Regions from separate parts of the Bradyrhizobium sp. 26S5 genome, predicted to be linked through region 1. Evidence: predicted binding sites of a transcription regulator. Region 1 holds the regulator's gene; the other holds the start of a gene.
The links. The regulator LexA, encoded in region 1, represses DNA repair genes until DNA is damaged. The targets are predictions, from matches to a motif close to TGTTCNNNNTGTGTTCNG.

Region 1 (8,965 bases):
GTTCGTAGCCCGTGATCATCAGGAAGGTCGGCGCACGGCCGTAGCTCTTGATGCCGGCGAGGTAGAGGCCCCAATCGTCCTGAACCAGTTCACGCGCGCCATGCGGCCGCACCGTTCCGCAGGAGTGCTCGTTCGGATCGATCAGGGGCGCCAACGCCATCGGCGCTTCGATTGCCGGATCGAGGCGCAGACGGACCTCGCCGAGGAACGACAGGTCGGGACGAAATCCGGTGGCGACGATCAATTCGTCGACAACGATGCTGCGTCCGCAACAGGCCGCGGATGTCGCGATCCGGAGCCGGCCATCCAAGCTGCCGATCGCGGCGACCGGAAAGCCCGCCTCGACCTGAACACGGCCCGAGGAAACCAGCGACGCGAAGTGCGCGCCCAATTCGCCCCGGGCGGCCAATTTGTCATTCGCGCCGCCACCAAAGGCCTTTGCAGGGTTGGTGCCGCGAAGCAGCCAGATCGGGTGCGTGCCCGGCTCCTGCTCCGCCAGCGTCGTCAAATCGGTCAGCGTGCTGATCGCGGAATGCCCGGCCCCCAGCACGGCAACCGCCCTGCCCGCATATCGGCCCCGGTCCTTGCCGAGCACGTCAGGCATTCCGTAGGTGATATTCCGTTGGGCCTCGCGCTCCCCAATCGCGGCAAGCCCGTTTGCACCAGCCGGGTTCGGCGACGACCAGGTGCCGGAGCTGTCGATCACGGCGTCGGCGCGCAGCGTCTCCGGACCTCTGCCGTTCTGATAGCGAATTTCGAACGGCGCCTTTTCGCGGTCCTTCGTCTTGGCCTTGTCAAACCCGGCACGTGACACCGCGGTGACACGGCTCGACGTCCGGATCACATCCTTGAGCGGCGTCCGGGTCGCGAGCGGAGTGAGATACTGATCGAGCAGTTCGCCGCCGGTCGGGTACACCTTGGGATCGGGCCGATTCCAGCCGATGTCGGCAAGCAGCCGCGCGGCGGCTTGATCCACATTGTATTCCCAGGGCGAGAACAGCTGAACATGCTGCCATTGCCGAACCGCATGGCCGGCCTCGGCTCCCGCCTCCAGCACCACCGGCGTCATGCCGCGCTCCATCACATGCGCCGCCGCCGCAAGGCCGACCGGACCCGCTCCGATGATCGCGACCGTCTTTGCTGGCATCTGCTCATCCCGTCTTTCTGGAATTATCGAATGACCCGACAAAAAAATCAGGCCGCCGTCTGCGCCGCGTTGCATTGCGATTCCTCGACGCAACACTCCGCCACGAGGAAATCCACCAAGGCTTGCATCGTGGCGTATTCGGCATGGCAGACCAGCGTGGTCCCCTCGCGCAGTTGCGAGATCAGGCCAACGGAGACCAGTGCCTTGACGTGATGCGACAGCGTCGACGCCGGAATCTTCAGCCGCTCCTGCAGGCGCCCCACCGGCATGCCGGCATGTCCAGCGCGGACAAGGGCTCGGTAAATCTTGAGCCGGGTCGGATTGCCCAGCGCTTCCAGGCGTGCAGCTGCGTCGTCGATCTTCATCCGCAAAGCATGCGTCCTCGCCCCACCTCCGTCAATCGATATTTCTAGAATATTTGAAATATATGATGCAGCCGTTTGAGGCGGAATCCCGCTTGACCTCAATGCGATATTTCCATAAATCTGGATATATGGAAACGGAAGAAGCAGTGCTGGCTCTCGCCGCACTTTCGCAACCGACCCGGCTGGAGGCGTTTCGGGCGCTCGTCAAACACGAGCCCGAGGGACTCGCGGCCGGCGACCTCGCCCGCCTGCTGGAGGTGCCGCAAAACACCCTGTCGGCGCATTTGTCGATCCTCACCCGCGCACGCCTGGTCACCTCCGAAAGGCGAAGCCGATCGATCGTCTATCGCGCCAACCTCGACGAGTTTCGCAACGTCGCGGTGTTCCTGCTGCGCGATTGCTGCGACGGACGGCCGGAGATTTGCGCGCCGGTTGTCGAGAGCTTACAGCCCTGTTGTCCTCCGCAGCGAAAGGAGCGAACGCGTGGCTGAGCAAGGCGCGATCGATTTCGCCGGCCGCGCAGTTCATCCAGAGCCCAGGGCCAATTGATGGAGACGTTCGACCTTCCCCGGCGCCTTGCCGCCGAAGCGCTCGGCACCGGCATTCTCGTTGCGACCGTGGTCGGATCCGGCATCATGGCCGAAACCCTGACCAAGGATGTCGCTCTTGCGCTTCTCTGCAACACGTTGCCGACCGGAGCGATCCTCGTCGTCCTGATCACCGTGCTCGGTCCGGTTTCCGGTGCCCATTTCAATCCGGCCGTAACGCTCGTCTTTACCGGCCGGCGCGAGCTGCCGGTGAACGAGGCCGTGCTCTACATCGCAGCGCAGATCGCAGGCGGCGCCGTCGGCACGATGGCGGCGCATCTGATGTACGCTCATCCCTTGATCGACCTGTCGATGAAGGTCCGGACCGGCGGACCGCAGTGGTTTGCGGAAGCCGTGGCCGCCTTCGGCCTCGTCGCCACCATTCTGGCCGGCATCCGCTTTCAGCGCGCGGCCGTTCCCTGGCTGGTCGGGCTCTACATCACAGCCGCCTACTGGTTCACGGCATCAACGTCGTTCGCCAATCCGGCCGTTGCGATCGCACGCTCCCTCACCAACACGTTCGCCGGTATTCGGCCCATCGACCTTCCGGGGTTCATTCTCGCCGAGCTCTGCGGCGCGATGGCCGGCATGTTGCTGATGAACTGGCTGCTCGGCCGTCCCAAACTGTCCGGCGGCATTGCCATTGCGGAGACACGACCATGACCGTCACGATTTATCACAACCCGGATTGCGGCACCTCGCGCAACACGCTCGCGATGATCCGCCAGAGTGGCACCGAGCCCGTCGTCATTGAATATCTCAGGACGCCGCCGGCGCGCGAAACACTCAAGGAGTTGATTGCCGCGATGGGCATCCCCGTGCGCGCCCTGCTGCGCGAAAAGGGAACGCCTTACAAGGAGCTCGCTCTCGACCAGGCGAAATGGACGGACGACGAATTGCTCGATGTCATGCTGGCGCATCCCATTCTCATCAACCGGCCGATCGTGGTGACGCCGAAGGGTGTGCGATTGTGCAGGCCGTCGGAGGCCGTCATCGATCTTCTGGACTCACCGGTTGGACGGTTCGTGAAGGAAGACGGCGAAGTGGTCGCGGCGCGGTAAGCGGCCGAGGCCCCACAGCAACCCAATTGAGAGGGTCTTCCCATCGGTGGTTCCCCGGACAAGGCACAAGTTTCCACGGAAGGAGCCGGAACGGACACGGACCCACGTTAGTTGAACAGATTGATTTTCGAAAAGGGAGCGTCATCACCGTGACCCGGAAAACCTTGCAGGCACGCTCCGAGCAAGCGCTCGTCGTCATCATTCTCAGCACCGGCGCGCTCATCGCCTATTTCGGCCTGGCGCTTTCGAGGATGTGAAAGGGCGGCTCCGAAGTAGCTTGATGCGCCAAGGCCGGTGCCCCTGCCACTGAGTTGCCCGACGGCGCAAGCCCCCCCGCGCAAAAATATTTCTGTTTATCGGCGCACCCAACTCAGTGTATGAATTGTCCCGTCTCACCCGATCGAGGGGCGCTGCGCATCGTCACGGGTGTTGCGGTGAGATGCGGTGGACGCTGATGTCACAAGTGACGAACGTGAACAAGCCCAGTCTCGCCGGGGAGAGCACGAAGTAAGCCGTAACCCATCGCGCAGGGAAAGCCGGATTGCTCCGGTTACACCTGTGGTCCTACCCCCGGTGCTTTTTGTTGCACCGGACCCATGGGTGCGATCGGCACCCGGCTTTCCCTGCGCCCTCTGATTTTAGAGCGGCGAAACGACAGGTAAGACTCGGGCAAATCATGTCGCGAGAATGCGGAGCTGTATCCCCACCCCCGCCTGTCATCGCCCGGCTTGACCGGGCGATCCAGTACGCCGCGGCTCCTCGGCTCACACACTGGCGTCTCTGGAATACTGGATCACCCGCATGCGCGGGTGATGACACCGCGCAAGAATGGACTGAGCCGGAATGAACGTCAGCACCCTGGTCGCATGCCTGCCGCACAAATCGGGGAGATTGCCGCCTGCCCGCAATTTTCGTACATGGTTTCACGCAATGACCCCGCAACTCTCCCCCAATTCCGTCGACGTGCTGCTGTTCGATATCGGCCGCGTCGTGCTCGATATCAGCCTCGACAAGGCGATGACGCACTGGGCGCGGCAAGCCGGTTGCGCGCCGGCCGACCTCGCCGGCCGTTTCGTCGTCGACGACAGTTACAAGCATCACGAGATCGGCCGGATCGACGACGCGGCGTTCTTTGCGAATTTGCGCCAGTCGCTCGGCGTCGAGCTCACCGACGCGCAATTCCTCGAGGGCTGGAACGCGATCTTCACCGGCGAGATGCCGGGCATCGCCCCCCTGCTCGCGGCCGCCGCAGCGCGAATGCCGCTCTACGCCTTCTCGAACACCAATCCGGCCCATGTCGCGCATTTCTCGGTCGCCTATGCCGGGTTGCTCAGCCACTTCCGGACCGTGTTCCTGTCCTCGAGCATCGGCCTTCGGAAACCCGACGCCGCGGCCTACGATCATGTGGTAGAAGCGATCGGCGTGCCGGCGTCGCGGATCCTGTTCTTCGACGATCTGGCTGCCAATATCGAAGGTGCGCGGGGGCGTGGCCTTCAAGCCATCCACGTGACATCGACGGATGACGTGGCAAGGGCGCTGACCGCACTTGGTATTTGACCATTTGCATTGAGGAGTTTTGCGCGTGGCCCTGATGCCGGTTGCCGATGCCCTGTCCGCCATTCTTGCCGGCGCCGAACCGCTGCCGGAGGAGATGGTCGCGCTCGATGCCGCCTACCATCGCACGCTGGCGCACGACCTCGCGGCGCGCCGCACCCAGCCGCCCGAGCCGATGTCGGCCATGGACGGCTACGCGGTGCGCGCCGCCGATGCGGCTGATCTCAAGTCCCGGCTCAAGGTGATCGGCGAAGTCGCCGCCGGCCGGCCGTTCGAGCGGACGCTCAGTGCCGGCGAAGCGGTGCGGATCTTCACCGGCGGCGTGATCCCCCATGGCGCCGATGCCGTCATCATCCAGGAAGACACCCGGGTCGATGGCGACCACATCTCGATCACCGAGGCAGCGAGCCCGGGACGGCACATCCGCCCGGCCGGCGTCGACTTCCGTGAGGGCGACCTGCTGCTCAACGGCGGCAGCCGCCTGTCCGACCGCGCGCTCTCGCTTGCGGCCGCCATGAACTATCCGGAACTCGCGGTGCGCCGCCGCCCGAAGGTCGCAGTGCTCGCCACCGGCGACGAACTGGTGATGCCGGGCTCCCAGCCCGGCCCCGGCCAGATCGTCTATTCCAACGGCTATGCGCTGCGTGCGCTGGCGCGCGCCGAAGGCGCCGAGACCGTCGATCTCGGGGTGGCCGCCGACACGGTGGCCGCGACCACGGCCGGTATCCGCCGGGCGCGGGAGGCCGGCGCCGACATCCTGATTACGACCGGCGGCGCCTCGGTCGGCGACCACGATCTGGTCAAGCAGTCGCTGGAGGCCGAGGGCGTCGCGATGGCGTTCTGGCGGATCGCGATGCGGCCCGGCAAGCCGATGATGCACGGCCGGCTCGGGGCCATGCGGGTGATCGGCCTGCCCGGCAATCCGGTGTCGTCCTATGTCTGCGCCTTCCTGTTTCTGGTGCCGTTGATTCGGGCTTTGAGCGGTCGGAACACGATCCATCATGTCCGCACCACCGCCGTGCTCGGCCGCGACCTCGCCGCCAACGACCAGCGCGAGGACTATCTGCGCGCGCGTCTCGAGGAGCGCCAGGACGGCGCGCTGATCGCCACGCCGGTGATGCAGCAGGATAGTTCGCTGCTCGGGAATCTCGCTGCGGCGCGGGCACTTCTGGTACGTCCGCCGTTTGCGCCCGCCGCCGCCAAGGGCAGCGAATGCGAGATCCTCACACTGCCCGACTGAGGTTTTCGCGGGCTGCCGATTGCGCGCCGCCTGATGCGTTCACCGGAAATTAATTGGTTGCGGAACACATATCGAACATATAGTGTCCGTTCATGATTTGTTTCGAGTACTGGTGTCTACAATCGGGAAGCCGCCAGGGAGCATTGCGCTCCCGAGATCAGGCCCCGTCTGAAGGCCCCACCTGAAGAGTCTCGGAATCGAACGACGCTATCAACCGGGGGAATGCTCGAGATGCTCACGCGCAAACAGTACGAACTTCTGCGTTTCATCAATGAACGTCTGAAAGAGGCCGGCGTGCCGCCCTCCTTCGACGAGATGAAGGATGCGCTCGATCTGCGCTCGAAGTCCGGTATCCACCGCCTGATCACTGCGCTGGAGGAGCGCGGCTTCATCCGCCGCCTGCCCAACCGCGCCCGCGCCATCGAGGTCATCAAGCTGCCCGAACTGGCCGCCGGCGGCGGCAACGGTCGCCGCGGCTTCACGCCGAGCGTCATCGAAGGCACCCTCGGCAAGCGCAGCAGCACGCCGCCGATCGCCGAGGACGACGGCAACCGTCCGGTCGCCGTCCCCGTGATGGGCCGGATCGCGGCCGGTACGCCGATCGAGGCGCTGCAGACCCGCAGCCACACCATCAGCGTGCCGCCCGACATGCTCGGCTCCGGCGAGCACTATGCGCTGGAAGTACGCGGCGATTCCATGGTCGACGCCGGCATCCTCGACGGCGACATGGCGCTGATCCAGCGCAACGACGTCGCCAACACCGGCGACATCGTGGTGGCGCTGATCGACGAGGAGGAAGCCACCCTGAAGCGCTTCCGCCGCCGCGGTGCATCGATCGCGCTCGAGCCGGCCAACACTGCCTATGAAGTGCGCATCCTGCCGCCGAACCGGGTCCGCATCCAGGGCAAGCTGATCGGGCTGTATCGCAAATACTGACGGCGGCGGAGCATGATCCGGAAAAGTGCGGAGCGGTTTTCCGAAAAGGTCATGCTCGAACAGACATATGGAGCGGGATGACGATTCGAAGAAAAGTCATCCCGATCCGGGAACGAGCAACAGATCGGATCGTTCCTTGGAAGATAGTGCGACGTGCGGACCACCTAGGATGCGCCCTGATACCTCTCGCGCAGTGTAGCGCGTTTGTGATTGAGGCGTTCGACGGCCAGTCGTACAATCGCCCAGAAACGAGCAGACACTCGTTTGCTATCGTCCACTCTGGTAGAGGCCTGCGCCTCAAGGAGAGGCACGGGTCGCTACCTCGAAAAGAGGAGCCATCCGATGTGTGACTATAGTCTGCACGCCGTGGCATCGCGCCCCGCCATTGTCGGAGAGACGCTGATCACCACGACTTTCCGCGGCACGTCGACCCGCGGCTTTGCTTCGGAGAACGATCCCACTGTCGCGGTCTGCATGCTGCCGGGCACCGAGCTCGCTTTCGCCGAGAACGTTCGCTACGACAGCCGCTGGATCTGGACCAAGACGATGAATTTCCGCGTCGGCGTGTTCAACGAAGTCGAGCCCGACGTGCCCGATCGCCATCATGACGCGGTCGAATTCCCCGACGGCAGCCACGTTCTGGTGACCCAGCTCGTCGAGGGACAGCGCGTCAGCGTGCTGCAATTGCCGGCACTGCATCCGCCGGTCGAGCACAAGCCGAAGGTTGTGGAGCGGCGGCCCTCCGCATTCGCGTCGCTGTTTTTGGGTTGAGCGCATCGTCGCCGCGGAATGAGCCACTCGGCGGCGGATGACCTTAGGCGATTTCGAGCGACCCCGGATTTCCGCTTCCGGGGCGCAGCAGGAGATTTGCGTCGGCGAGCGCCTTGGCGCATCATCGCGTACGGAGGACGTGTACTCACGGAAACCTGCGCAGTGGTCGACAAGGTCACATGGCAAAAGGCTGGACGCGTCACTGAGCCGGGCCGCTACATGTTCCGGTTCGGCTGGCTGACAGTGACGGCCGATGATCTCAAGGTCTGGGAGCAGTTTCCCGAGGCCATCTTCACCCTCGTCAAGAAGCCCGACGCCGGCCCCGATTCCGACGAGTACCATCTCGGCCTGTTCGAGCTGCCGACCGGCCCCTCGCCCGGCAACGGCTGAAGCGTTTTCGAGCGAAGTGGACACCGGTTCGCGTGAAGAAAACGCGTGAAAACAAGAAACTAGAGTTTTGGTTCTGATTAAATCAGAACCAAAACTCTAGTCGTCGCCCTGCAGGTCGGTCTCGGCCGGGGTCGCATCGACTGCGGGCCGCGGCGCGGCGGCGGGTGTGCGGAGGACCGTCTCGCTCTCACCGTCACCGGGAACCGCCGGCGACCACGGCCGGTCGATGCCGCCGGGCTTCACCGCATCGACGGCGTAGCCGGCGCCGGTCCGCCGCAGCACCAGCGCACCGTGGCGCCGCAGCCGCTCGGCATCGATCACCGAGGCCGCGCAACCCTGCGGCGCCGGCCGCGCGGTGACGATCAGCGCCGCCCGCTCGCAATCGTCGGCCAGCGCCTCCGGCCGCATCGCCAGCGCGACGAAGGCGCCGCCCGGGCCCTGGGTGACGCAGCCGCTCGGATCGCAGGAGACGCCCCCGCCGAGCGACGCATCGGCGGCGGTCCGCGCATCGGCATCCGCCGCCAGCCATTCCTTGACCAGGAATGCATCCTTCGCGCTATGCATCAGAGCAGCCGCCCGTCGCCGCCACGCACCGCGACGTTGCGGCCGTCGGCGGAAATCAGCACGTCCGGCAGCGGGGCCCTCAGCGCCCAGACTGTGGCCACCACCAGCAGCACCGCGCCGGACCAGCGCAGCGGCGTGCGCAACAGCCCAAGCAGGATGATGCCCGCGCTTGCGACGATCAGCGGCCCGATGCCGAACGCCGCCATCCGGCCCACCGCGCCAGGCAGCGCGGCGACCCATTGCGTCACCAAAATCATCCAGTCGATGCCGAAGCCCATGATCGCCCAGAACACGCCATCAAAGCCGAACGGCATGGCGAGGAGGCCGAGCAGACCCGCCGGCATCACGAT
Region 2 (8,965 bases), 2.9 Mb from region 1:
GATGCCGTCCATCGCGATCTCGTAGACCGGCGCGGTGATGATTCCGCGCGCGGTCGTGATCTCGATCTTGAGGCTGCAGGGCAGGCGCTCGTTCTTGCGCGGATCGCCGCGCTCGTCCTGGCGCAGCAGCACCGCGCAGCGCGCCTTCAGCTTCTGGGCAAAGGCTGTCACCGCCTTGCCGGCCTTCGCGACATTGTCGCCATGCGCGGCGGCTTCGCGTGTCGCAGAGTCGATCTCGCCGGCGCTGGTGCCGACCGAGACGATGAAACTGGAGGCGGAGGCGGCGTTCTGGCCCATCTCGCCGGTGATCGCATTCTGCTCGGCGACCGCGCCGTTGACGTTCTCGAACACCGGGCGGATCGCCTCGATCGCCTGCGAGATGCGGTGCACGGCGTCGGCCGATCCGGTGGCATCCTTCTGCAGCGCCTCGATCTTCCTCGAGATCTCCTCGGTCGCGCTCTGGGTCTGCACCGCCAGCGCCTTGACCTCGGTGGCAACCACCGCAAAGCCCTTGCCGGCCGCGCCGGCGCGCGCCGCCTCGATGGTCGAGTTGAGCGCCAGCAGCGTGGTCTGCCGCGCGATCTGCGCGATCAGGTTGACGACGTTGCCGATCGCGGCCGAGGATTCGCGCAAGCGATCGACATTGGCGGTGGCCTCGCGCGCCGCCGCCGCGGCATCGTCGGCGAGCTGGCTCGCGCTGCGCACCTGCTGGCCGATGCCCTCGGCGGAATGGGTGAATCGGCCGGCAGCTTCCGAGAACGTCGTCGCGGTGTTCTGCGCGTCGCTGCTGCGGCCGCTCAGCGCGTCGGTCCGGGCACGGATGGTCGCAAGCTTGGCGGCCGTCGCTTCGGCGCCGTCGGCGACCGAGCCTGCGGCGCGCTCGAGCTGGCGGATCATCGCGCCGAGCTCGAGTTCCAGCAGTTCGAGGATTTCCCGGGCCGAATCAGTCTCGGTCGAGGAGGGGCTGTCGGGTGCAGCCGCCGCAGTTGGAACCTTCGGCGCGACGGCGGGCGAAGTCGGCTCCGGCACTTGCTTTCGAAACAAACCGAACGCCATGTGGGCTCTGTGGGGGCTGTTGGAAGTTGCCTTGGAAAGTTACGGCGGGACGGGGCGATCTTCGCATCCGGGCGTGAAGTCATGGTTAACAAGTGCCTCATATTCCGGGATGCGGTAGTATTCCGGGACCGGACGGCCCCCGCCGATCTTTGATTTTGACCGCCAGGGGCCTATAAGGCCGCGTTTTCCACCCGTTCAGACCCTACGCTTTCGAAGAGACGTCGCATGGCCGGCCATTCCCAATTCAAGAACATCATGCACCGCAAGGGCCGGCAGGATGCCCAGAGGTCGAAGCTTTTCGGCAAATTGGCCCGCGAAATCACCGTGGCGGCCAAGCTCGGCACCCCGGACCCTGCGATGAACCCGCGCCTGCGCGCCGCCGTGGTTGCGGCCCGCGCCGAGAACATGCCCAAGGACAACATCGATCGTGCGATCAAGAAGGCCGCGGGCAATGAGGGCGAGAACTATGACGAGATCCGCTACGAGGGCTATGGCCCCGGCGGCGTCGCCGTCATCGTCGAGGCGCTGACCGACAACCGCAACCGTGCCGCCTCCGACATCCGCTCCTTCTTCACCAAGTCGGGCGGCAATCTCGGCGAAACCGGCTCGGTCGCCTTCATGTTCGACCGCACCGGCATCATCGAATACGACGCCAAGGTCGCCTCCGACGATGCCATGCTGGACGCTGCGATCGAGGCAGGTGCCGACGATGTGGTTTCCAGCGAGGCCGGCCACGAGGTCTACGCCTCGCAGGACACCTTCCGCGAAGTCGCCAAGGCGCTGGAAGCGAAGTTCGGCGAGCCGCGCAAGGCGGCGCTGACCTGGAAGCCGCAGAACACCGTCGCGGTCGACGACGAGACCGGCGAAAAGCTGTTGAAGCTGATGGACCTGCTCAACGAGCACGACGACGTGCAGAACGTGTTCGCCAATTTCGAGGTGTCCGACGCGCTGATCGCGAAGATGGGCGGCTGATCCACTTGTTCCGCTGTCATCGCCCGACTTGATCGGGCGATCCAGTATTCCAGAGACCCGAGTTTGATCCGAGAAGCCGCGGCGTACTGAATCCCCGCTTTCGCGGGGATGACGAGCGAGGCTCGCTGCTACGACCGCGGCAGGGGATGACCCGCCCGTTTGTGTTTCGTTCTCCCGGCGCAGGCGGTATCACTACCCCATGACATCGCAGCCGATTCGCTCTCCCGTCCGCATCATCGGTATCGATCCGGGTCTCCGCCGCACCGGCTGGGGCGTGATCGAGACCGAAGGCAATCGTCTCGTCTATATCGCCTGCGGCTCGGTCGAGCCGCCGGATGATGTGCCGCTGGCGAACCGGCTGCTCGCAATCCATGAGGGGCTGGCCGCCGTGCTCGGCGACTACAAGCCGGCGGAGGCGGCGGTCGAGCAGACCTTCGTCAACAAGGACGGCGTCGCCACGCTGAAGCTCGGGCAGGCCCGCGGGGTCGCCATGCTGGCGCCAGCAATGTTTGGTATCTCGGTCGCCGAATACGCACCGAACCAGGTCAAGAAGACCGTGGTCGGCGCCGGACACGCCGAGAAGAACCAGATCCAGGTGATGCTGAAGATCCTGTTGCCGAAAGCCGAGCCGCGGTCCGCCGACGCCGCCGACGCGCTCGCGGTCGCGATCACCCACGCCCATCACCGCCAGAGCACCGCGCTGCGGCTCAGGGTGGCGAGCCTATGAGGGACTCTTCTGACGTATCGCGAAGTGAGGAGAGCACACTGGTTGGGCTCCCTCCCCCCTTGCGGGGGAGGTTTGGGGAGAGGGGTAAGCCCCGGGCGACGGTGCGCGATGTGCGACGACGAGGCATCAACGAAGCGCGCGAGACAAGTGAGTGCGGTGCGAGCGTTGTTATGCGTCAGCCAACTGAGCAAGCGGCACCCCTCTCCCTAACCCTCCCCCGCAAGGGCGGAGGGAACCCTTCCGCTGGTGCCTCCCTCACCGAAGTCGAAACGATCGTGCGAGCCACGAGCGCCGAACTTGGGGGCGCGCGATGATCGGCAAGCTCAAGGGCCTGATCGACTCCTACGGCGAGGACTACGTGATCCTCGACGTCGGCGGCGTCGGCTATCAGGTGCATTGCGCGAGCCGCACGCTGCAAGCGTTGCCGTCGCCGGGCGCAGCGGCGGTGCTTTCGATCGAGACCTATGTCCGCGAGGACCAGATCAAACTGTTCGGCTTCCGCTCGGATCTTGAGCGCGAATGGTTTCGCCTGTTGCAGACCGTGCAGGGCGTCGGCGCCAAGGTCGCGCTCGCGGTGCTCGGCACGCTGCCGCCGACAGATTTGGCCAACGCGATCGCGCTGCGCGACAAGGCGGCGGTTGCGCGTACGCCGGGGGTCGGGCCGAAGGTCGCCGAGCGCATCGTCAGCGAATTGAAGGACAAGGCGCCGGCCTTTGCCGATGTCGATCCCGCGGTGGTGCAGCTGTCGGGCGCGATCGACAACAACCGCGCGCCGCGCCCGGTGACGGACGCGATCTCCGCGCTGGTCAATCTCGGTTACGGCCAGCCGCAGGCTGCCGCCGCCATCGCCACCGCCTCGCGCAGCGCCGGTGAGCAGGCCGAGACCGCGCAGCTGATCCGGCTGGGGCTTAAGGAATTGTCGAAGTGAGTGATGCGCCGGAGCGGATTTTTTCTTCACCTCGCCCCGCTTGCGGGGAGAGGTCGGATCGCATCGCAGATGCGATCCGGGTGAGGGGGTACAGGTCTCAAAACACACCCTGCTCGCGGATGGAGCCCCTCACCCCGACCCTCTCCCCGCAAGGGCGGGGCGAGGGAGAACAACGATCTCGTGCTAGTTTCGCATCATGAACACGCCCTCGCGCATGGTCACGCCCGAACGCCGCTCCGATGATGTCGGCGACACCGCGCTGCGTCCGCAGTCGCTGACGGAGTTCGTCGGCCAGGCCCAGGCGCGCAAGAATCTCTCGATCTTCATCGAGGCAGCGAAGAAGCGCGGCGAGGCGCTCGATCATGTGCTGTTCGTCGGTCCCCCTGGCCTCGGCAAAACCACGCTGGCGCAGATCGTCGCGCGCGAGCTCGGCGTCGGCTTTCGTGCCACCTCGGGTCCGGTGATCGCGAAGGCCGGCGATCTCGCGGCGCTGCTCACCAATCTGGAAGAGCGCGACGTGCTGTTCATCGACGAGATCCATCGCCTGAGTCCGGCGGTGGAAGAAGTGCTCTATCCCGCGATGGAGGATTTTCAGCTCGACCTGATCATCGGTGAGGGCCCAGCGGCGCGCTCGGTGAAGATCGAGCTGTCGAAATTCACTTTGGTCGGCGCGACGACGCGCGCGGGCCTGCTCACCAATCCCTTGCGCGACCGCTTCGGGATTCCGATCCGGCTGAATTTCTACACCGAGGACGAGCTGGAGAAGATCGTCACCCGCGGCGCCCGCGTGCTCAACATCGGCATGAGCCCCGACGGCGCCAACGAGATCGCGCGCCGCGCCCGCGGCACGCCGCGCATCGCCGGCCGCCTGCTGCGCCGCGTGCGCGACTTTGCCTCCGCGGCGGACGCCGACGCCATCGACCGCGGCATCGCCGACCGCGCGCTGAGCGCGCTCGAGGTCGACAGTGCCGGGCTCGATGCGATGGACCGGCGCTATCTCACCACCATCGCCCTGAACTATGGCGGCGGGCCGGTCGGCGTCGAGACCATGGCGGCGGCACTGTCGGAGCCGCGCGATGCGATCGAGGACATCATCGAGCCCTATCTGATCCAGTGCGGCTATCTGCAGCGCACGCCGCGCGGAAGGCTGCTGACCTCGCATGCCTTCCGTCATCTCGGCCTCGCCGAGCCGAACCGCGATCCCTCGCAGTTCGGCCTGTTCGGCAACAATGGCGACGAGGACTGAGCTGCTCCCGAAGTCGTGAAAAGACGTGTTGGTGCAGCGCATCGCGCAGCCGGGTAACCTTGCCCGCTAACCCTTGCGAGGTCTCTGCAGGCCGTCTGCACAAACGCGGCCCAATTCCGCTCCAATCAAAGGGCTTATGATTGGTCGGAGCGTTTCCAGGAAGCGTCAGGCATCACCGATCAAACGTCCATGATTTCACGTCGTCATTTGCTTCGCGGGTTCGGCGGATTGACCGCCGTCACGGCCTCGACCGCGGCCTACGGCCTGAGCGAGCCGGTCGCCCGGCTCACGCTCACGCGTTACGATCTGTCGCCGCGGCAATGGCCGGCGGACTTTCCGCTCAAGATCGCCGTGCTCGCCGACATCCACGCCTGCGATCCCTGGATGTCGCTCGATCGTATCGAGACAATCGTCGAGCGCACCAATGCGTTGAACGCCGACATCATCGTTTTGCTCGGCGACTATGTCGCGGGGCTGCGCCACGTCACGCGCTTCATTCCGGCCTCCGAATGGGCCGCGGTGCTGAAGGGCCTGAAGGCGCCGCTCGGCGTGCATGCCGTGCTCGGCAATCACGACTATTGGGAGGACAAGGCGGTGCAGCGCCTGGGGCAGGGCACACCGGTCGCGCGCCGCGCGCTGGAGCGGGCGGGCATCCCGGTCTACGAGAACGACGCGGTGCGGCTCGTCAAGGACGGCCATGCGTTCTGGCTCGCCGGCCTCGGCGACCAGCTCGCCTATCTGCCGGCGCGGCACTATCGCCAGGTCACCCGCATCGGCGTCGACGATCTCAACGCGACGCTTGCAAAGGTCACCGACGACGCGCCGGTGATCCTGCTCGCGCATGAACCCGACGTTGCGCTTCGCGTGCCCCCGCGCGTCGCGTTGCAGCTGTCAGGCCACACCCATGGCGGCCAGGTCCGGCTGCTCGGCTGGTCGCCCGCGGTGCCGGTCAAGCACGGCATGCGGCTGGCCTATGGCCATCTGAAGTTGAAATGCGACGTCGTCGTCTCCGGCGGCCTCGGCTGCAGCATCATGCCGTTCCGCCTCGGCGTGCCGCCCGAGATCGTGCAGGTGACGCTCGGCGCAAAGGGGCCGGTGGTGTCCTGACGAGCCCGGCCGTGCACTCATAAAGGCGCGGACGTCGGCGTTTGGAGATCAGGCTGCATGGGAAGTGCCTTGAAACGCGGCATCCTTTAGCGAGGTACGCACGTTCATCACCCAAACGGGTGTTGTGCGGCCACGCCGACCTCGGCGCGTGACAACAGCCGCCCGCTCCTGTAAAAACATTAAGCCCCGATGCCGCGGGAAGGAGGTGCCCTGTGAAACGCAGGATGACAGCCGTCCTGCTGGCAGATGTCGTTGGCTACAGTCGGCTCATGTCGACCGACGAGGACGCCACACACGTGATGCTGGCCGAATGTTTCGGCAGCCTGATCGAACCCAAAATTTCCGAGCATGATGGTCGCCTTATCCGATCCAGCGGCGATGGATTGCTTGTCGAATTTGGCAGCGCTCTGGATGCCGTACGTTGCGGTATCGAAATTCAGCAGGAATTGAGCAAGCGCAATGCCGGTGCCGCCCCCGAGCGCCGCTTCCAAATGCGCATCGGCGTAAATGCCGGCGACGTCATTTTCGACGAGCGCGATATCTACGGAAACAGCGTCAATATTGCAGCACGGCTGGAAACTCTCGCCGAGCCGGGCGAGCTATTTGTTACCAATACCGTTCGGGATCAGCTCCTGGGTCATCCGGATCTCGCATTTGAGGACAGGGGCCGTCACCGGGTCAAGAACATTGACCCTCCGATTCAGGTCTTTCGGGTCACCCAGGCCCAGGAGCAAGACAAATCTCTCCTGGGGCGAATGCGTCTCGCCGCGCGCCGAGTTATCGCGCTTCCTCCGATGCGTCGTCCGGTGGTCGCTGCATTTGCTGTCTTACTAGCCATCGCGACGATTGTGGGCACAGTGCCGCTTTGGCATGGCCAAAAAGCGCAGTCTGCTCAAGCTTCCATCATGGTCATGCCGTTTCGCAGCATGAGCAATGATCCGCAGGAGGGCTATTTCGCCGACGCGGTCACCGATGATCTAACCACGCACCTTTCCCGCTTGGCTGATACCGTGGTGATTGCGCGTGCAACGGCTTTCACTTACAAAGGGAAAGATATCGACCCTCGACAAATCGGACAGGACTGCGACGTTCGATATCTCTTGGAAGGCAGCATCCGGAAAGTCGGTACCAAGGTGCAAGCGAACGCGCACCTGGTAGATGCGCGTTCCGCCACGGCTATTTGGGCGGATCAATTTGATACGGATGTTACAGACCTTTTCGAATTGCAGGAAGTTGTAACTGGTCGAATCGCATCGTCACTCGGACTTCAACTGGTCAAGGCCGAGAGCCGTCGACGTAATCGATCGGGAGATTCCAATGCGATTGATATGAGGTTACGCGCCATGGCTATTCTCATTGAATCGATTACTCCGCAGCACAATCTTATCGCACGCAAGTATCTTCAGGATTCTCTGCAGCTCAGCCCGCAATCGGCCATCGCCTGGAGCCAACTGGCAGATGTCTTGATGCGTGACTATTTGAATCGCTGGAACGAAGCTGCTGGAACGGATTCCAACGCACGAATTGAGCTGCTGAGCCAGGCCGAGCATGCGCTGCAACAGGCATTCAGTCTCGACCCGACCATTGCTCTGAGCCACATGGATGATGGCTTTATTCGCCGTGCGAAGGGGGATCATCAAGGAGCCCTGGACGCTTTCGAACGGGCGCTTGCCCTCGATCCCAATCTTGCCCTCGCATATGCTCAAAAGGCCAATCAACTTGTCCTGACGGGGCGTCCCAAGGAAGCGCCTCCGCTGGTGTTGAAGGCGATCAGACTCAGTCCTCGCGATCCTGCCAGGAGTGTATTTTCCTGGGTCCTGGGGCGCGCGTACTTCGCGATGGGAAACTACGACGATGCAATTGTCTGGCTTCGTAGAGCGGTTGAGGAGAGACGCACGGTTTGGTTCAGTCGCGCGCATTTGGTGAGCGCCTTTGCGCTGGCCGGAAAGCAAACCGAAGCGGTCGACGAGCTGAATGATTTCAACAGCGCGCTGCCGGGTTACACACTGGCGCGTATCCGCGACATCTATTCCCAGGAAATTCCAAATCAGCATCTGGCGTTTCAGAGTACCTTGAATGAACTCTTCAAGGGATTGCAGCAGGCGGGAATGAAATAATCGCAGTCGATCGACAAGGTCGGCTCATCGGTACTCATTTCGCTCGCGGCGCAACGAGCGCTGTCCAGCGCAGCACCCGAGGGATGATTGCGGGTAGGGCGCCGGGCGGACATCTCTGCATGTGGTCGCTGGTGCGGTGCTCCGCCATATCAAGCCTGCACGCTCAGCTAAGCCCGAATTTGAGGATTTGACCAGCCGATATCAGGAGACATCCAATGCTTCAGATATCATGTCGGAAACTTTGCACTGTGGTGTCAGTTGGCGCCTTGTCGGCAGTGTTCGCTTCGGCGCAACCAATCTCGTCGCCGGTGCATGCGAAGACTCTCATTGCGGTGATGCATTCCGATCTGCGCATTCTCGACCCGGGCTTCACCGGGGCGTATATCACGCGCGATCACGGCTACATGATCTTTGACACTTTGCTCGCCACCGACTCCAGCTTCAAGATCCAGCCTCAGATGGCGGATTGGAAGGTCTCCGACGACAAGCTCACCTACACCTTCACCCTCCGCGACGGACTTAAATGGCATGACGGCAGCCCGGTCACCGCGGAAGACTGCGTTGCGTCGCTCAAGCGCTGGAGCAAGAACGAGACCATGGGCCAGACGCTCATGGACTTCACAGCCAGCATTGAGGCCACTGACGACAGAACCATCACGCTGAAACTGAAAGAGCCTTACGGGTTGGTGCTGGAATCGATTGGAAAACCTTCATCGATTGTTCCGTTTATGATGCCCAAGCGTCTGGCCGAAACGCCGCCGGGCCAGCAAATCAAGGAGCAGATCGGCTCCGGTCCCTTCAAGTTCGTTCAG

Region 2: the regulator LexA is predicted to act here: its motif matches at 2,185-2,202, upstream of ruvC (crossover junction endodeoxyribonuclease RuvC).

What each region holds. Positions count from the first base shown of each region.
Region 1 covers NZ_CP145948.1:5,232,263-5,241,227, forward strand. Annotated here, with positions in the region: gene V5279_RS24305 (NAD(P)-binding domain-containing protein) at 1-1,147, opposite strand, end outside; gene V5279_RS24310 (ArsR/SmtB family transcription factor) at 1,195-1,512, opposite strand; gene V5279_RS24315 (ArsR/SmtB family transcription factor) at 1,641-2,003, shown strand; gene V5279_RS24320 (MIP/aquaporin family protein) at 2,061-2,762, shown strand; gene arsC (arsenate reductase (glutaredoxin)) at 2,759-3,160, shown strand; gene V5279_RS24330 (HAD family phosphatase) at 4,091-4,717, shown strand; gene glp (gephyrin-like molybdotransferase Glp) at 4,743-5,954, shown strand; gene lexA (transcriptional repressor LexA) at 6,186-6,890, shown strand; gene V5279_RS24345 (hypothetical protein) at 7,233-7,661, shown strand; gene V5279_RS24350 (hypothetical protein) at 7,824-8,051, shown strand; partial or broken gene V5279_RS24355 (ComEC/Rec2 family competence protein) at 8,148-8,965, opposite strand, start outside.
Region 2 covers NZ_CP145948.1:8,122,053-8,131,017, reverse strand. Annotated here, with positions in the region: gene V5279_RS38450 (methyl-accepting chemotaxis protein) at 1-1,056, opposite strand, end outside; gene V5279_RS38445 (YebC/PmpR family DNA-binding transcriptional regulator) at 1,282-2,028, shown strand; gene ruvC (crossover junction endodeoxyribonuclease RuvC) at 2,228-2,755, shown strand; gene ruvA (Holliday junction branch migration protein RuvA) at 3,066-3,683, shown strand; gene ruvB (Holliday junction branch migration DNA helicase RuvB) at 3,880-4,929, shown strand; gene V5279_RS38425 (metallophosphoesterase) at 5,119-6,036, shown strand; gene V5279_RS38420 (adenylate/guanylate cyclase domain-containing protein) at 6,261-8,153, shown strand; gene V5279_RS38415 (ABC transporter substrate-binding protein) at 8,369-8,965, shown strand, end outside.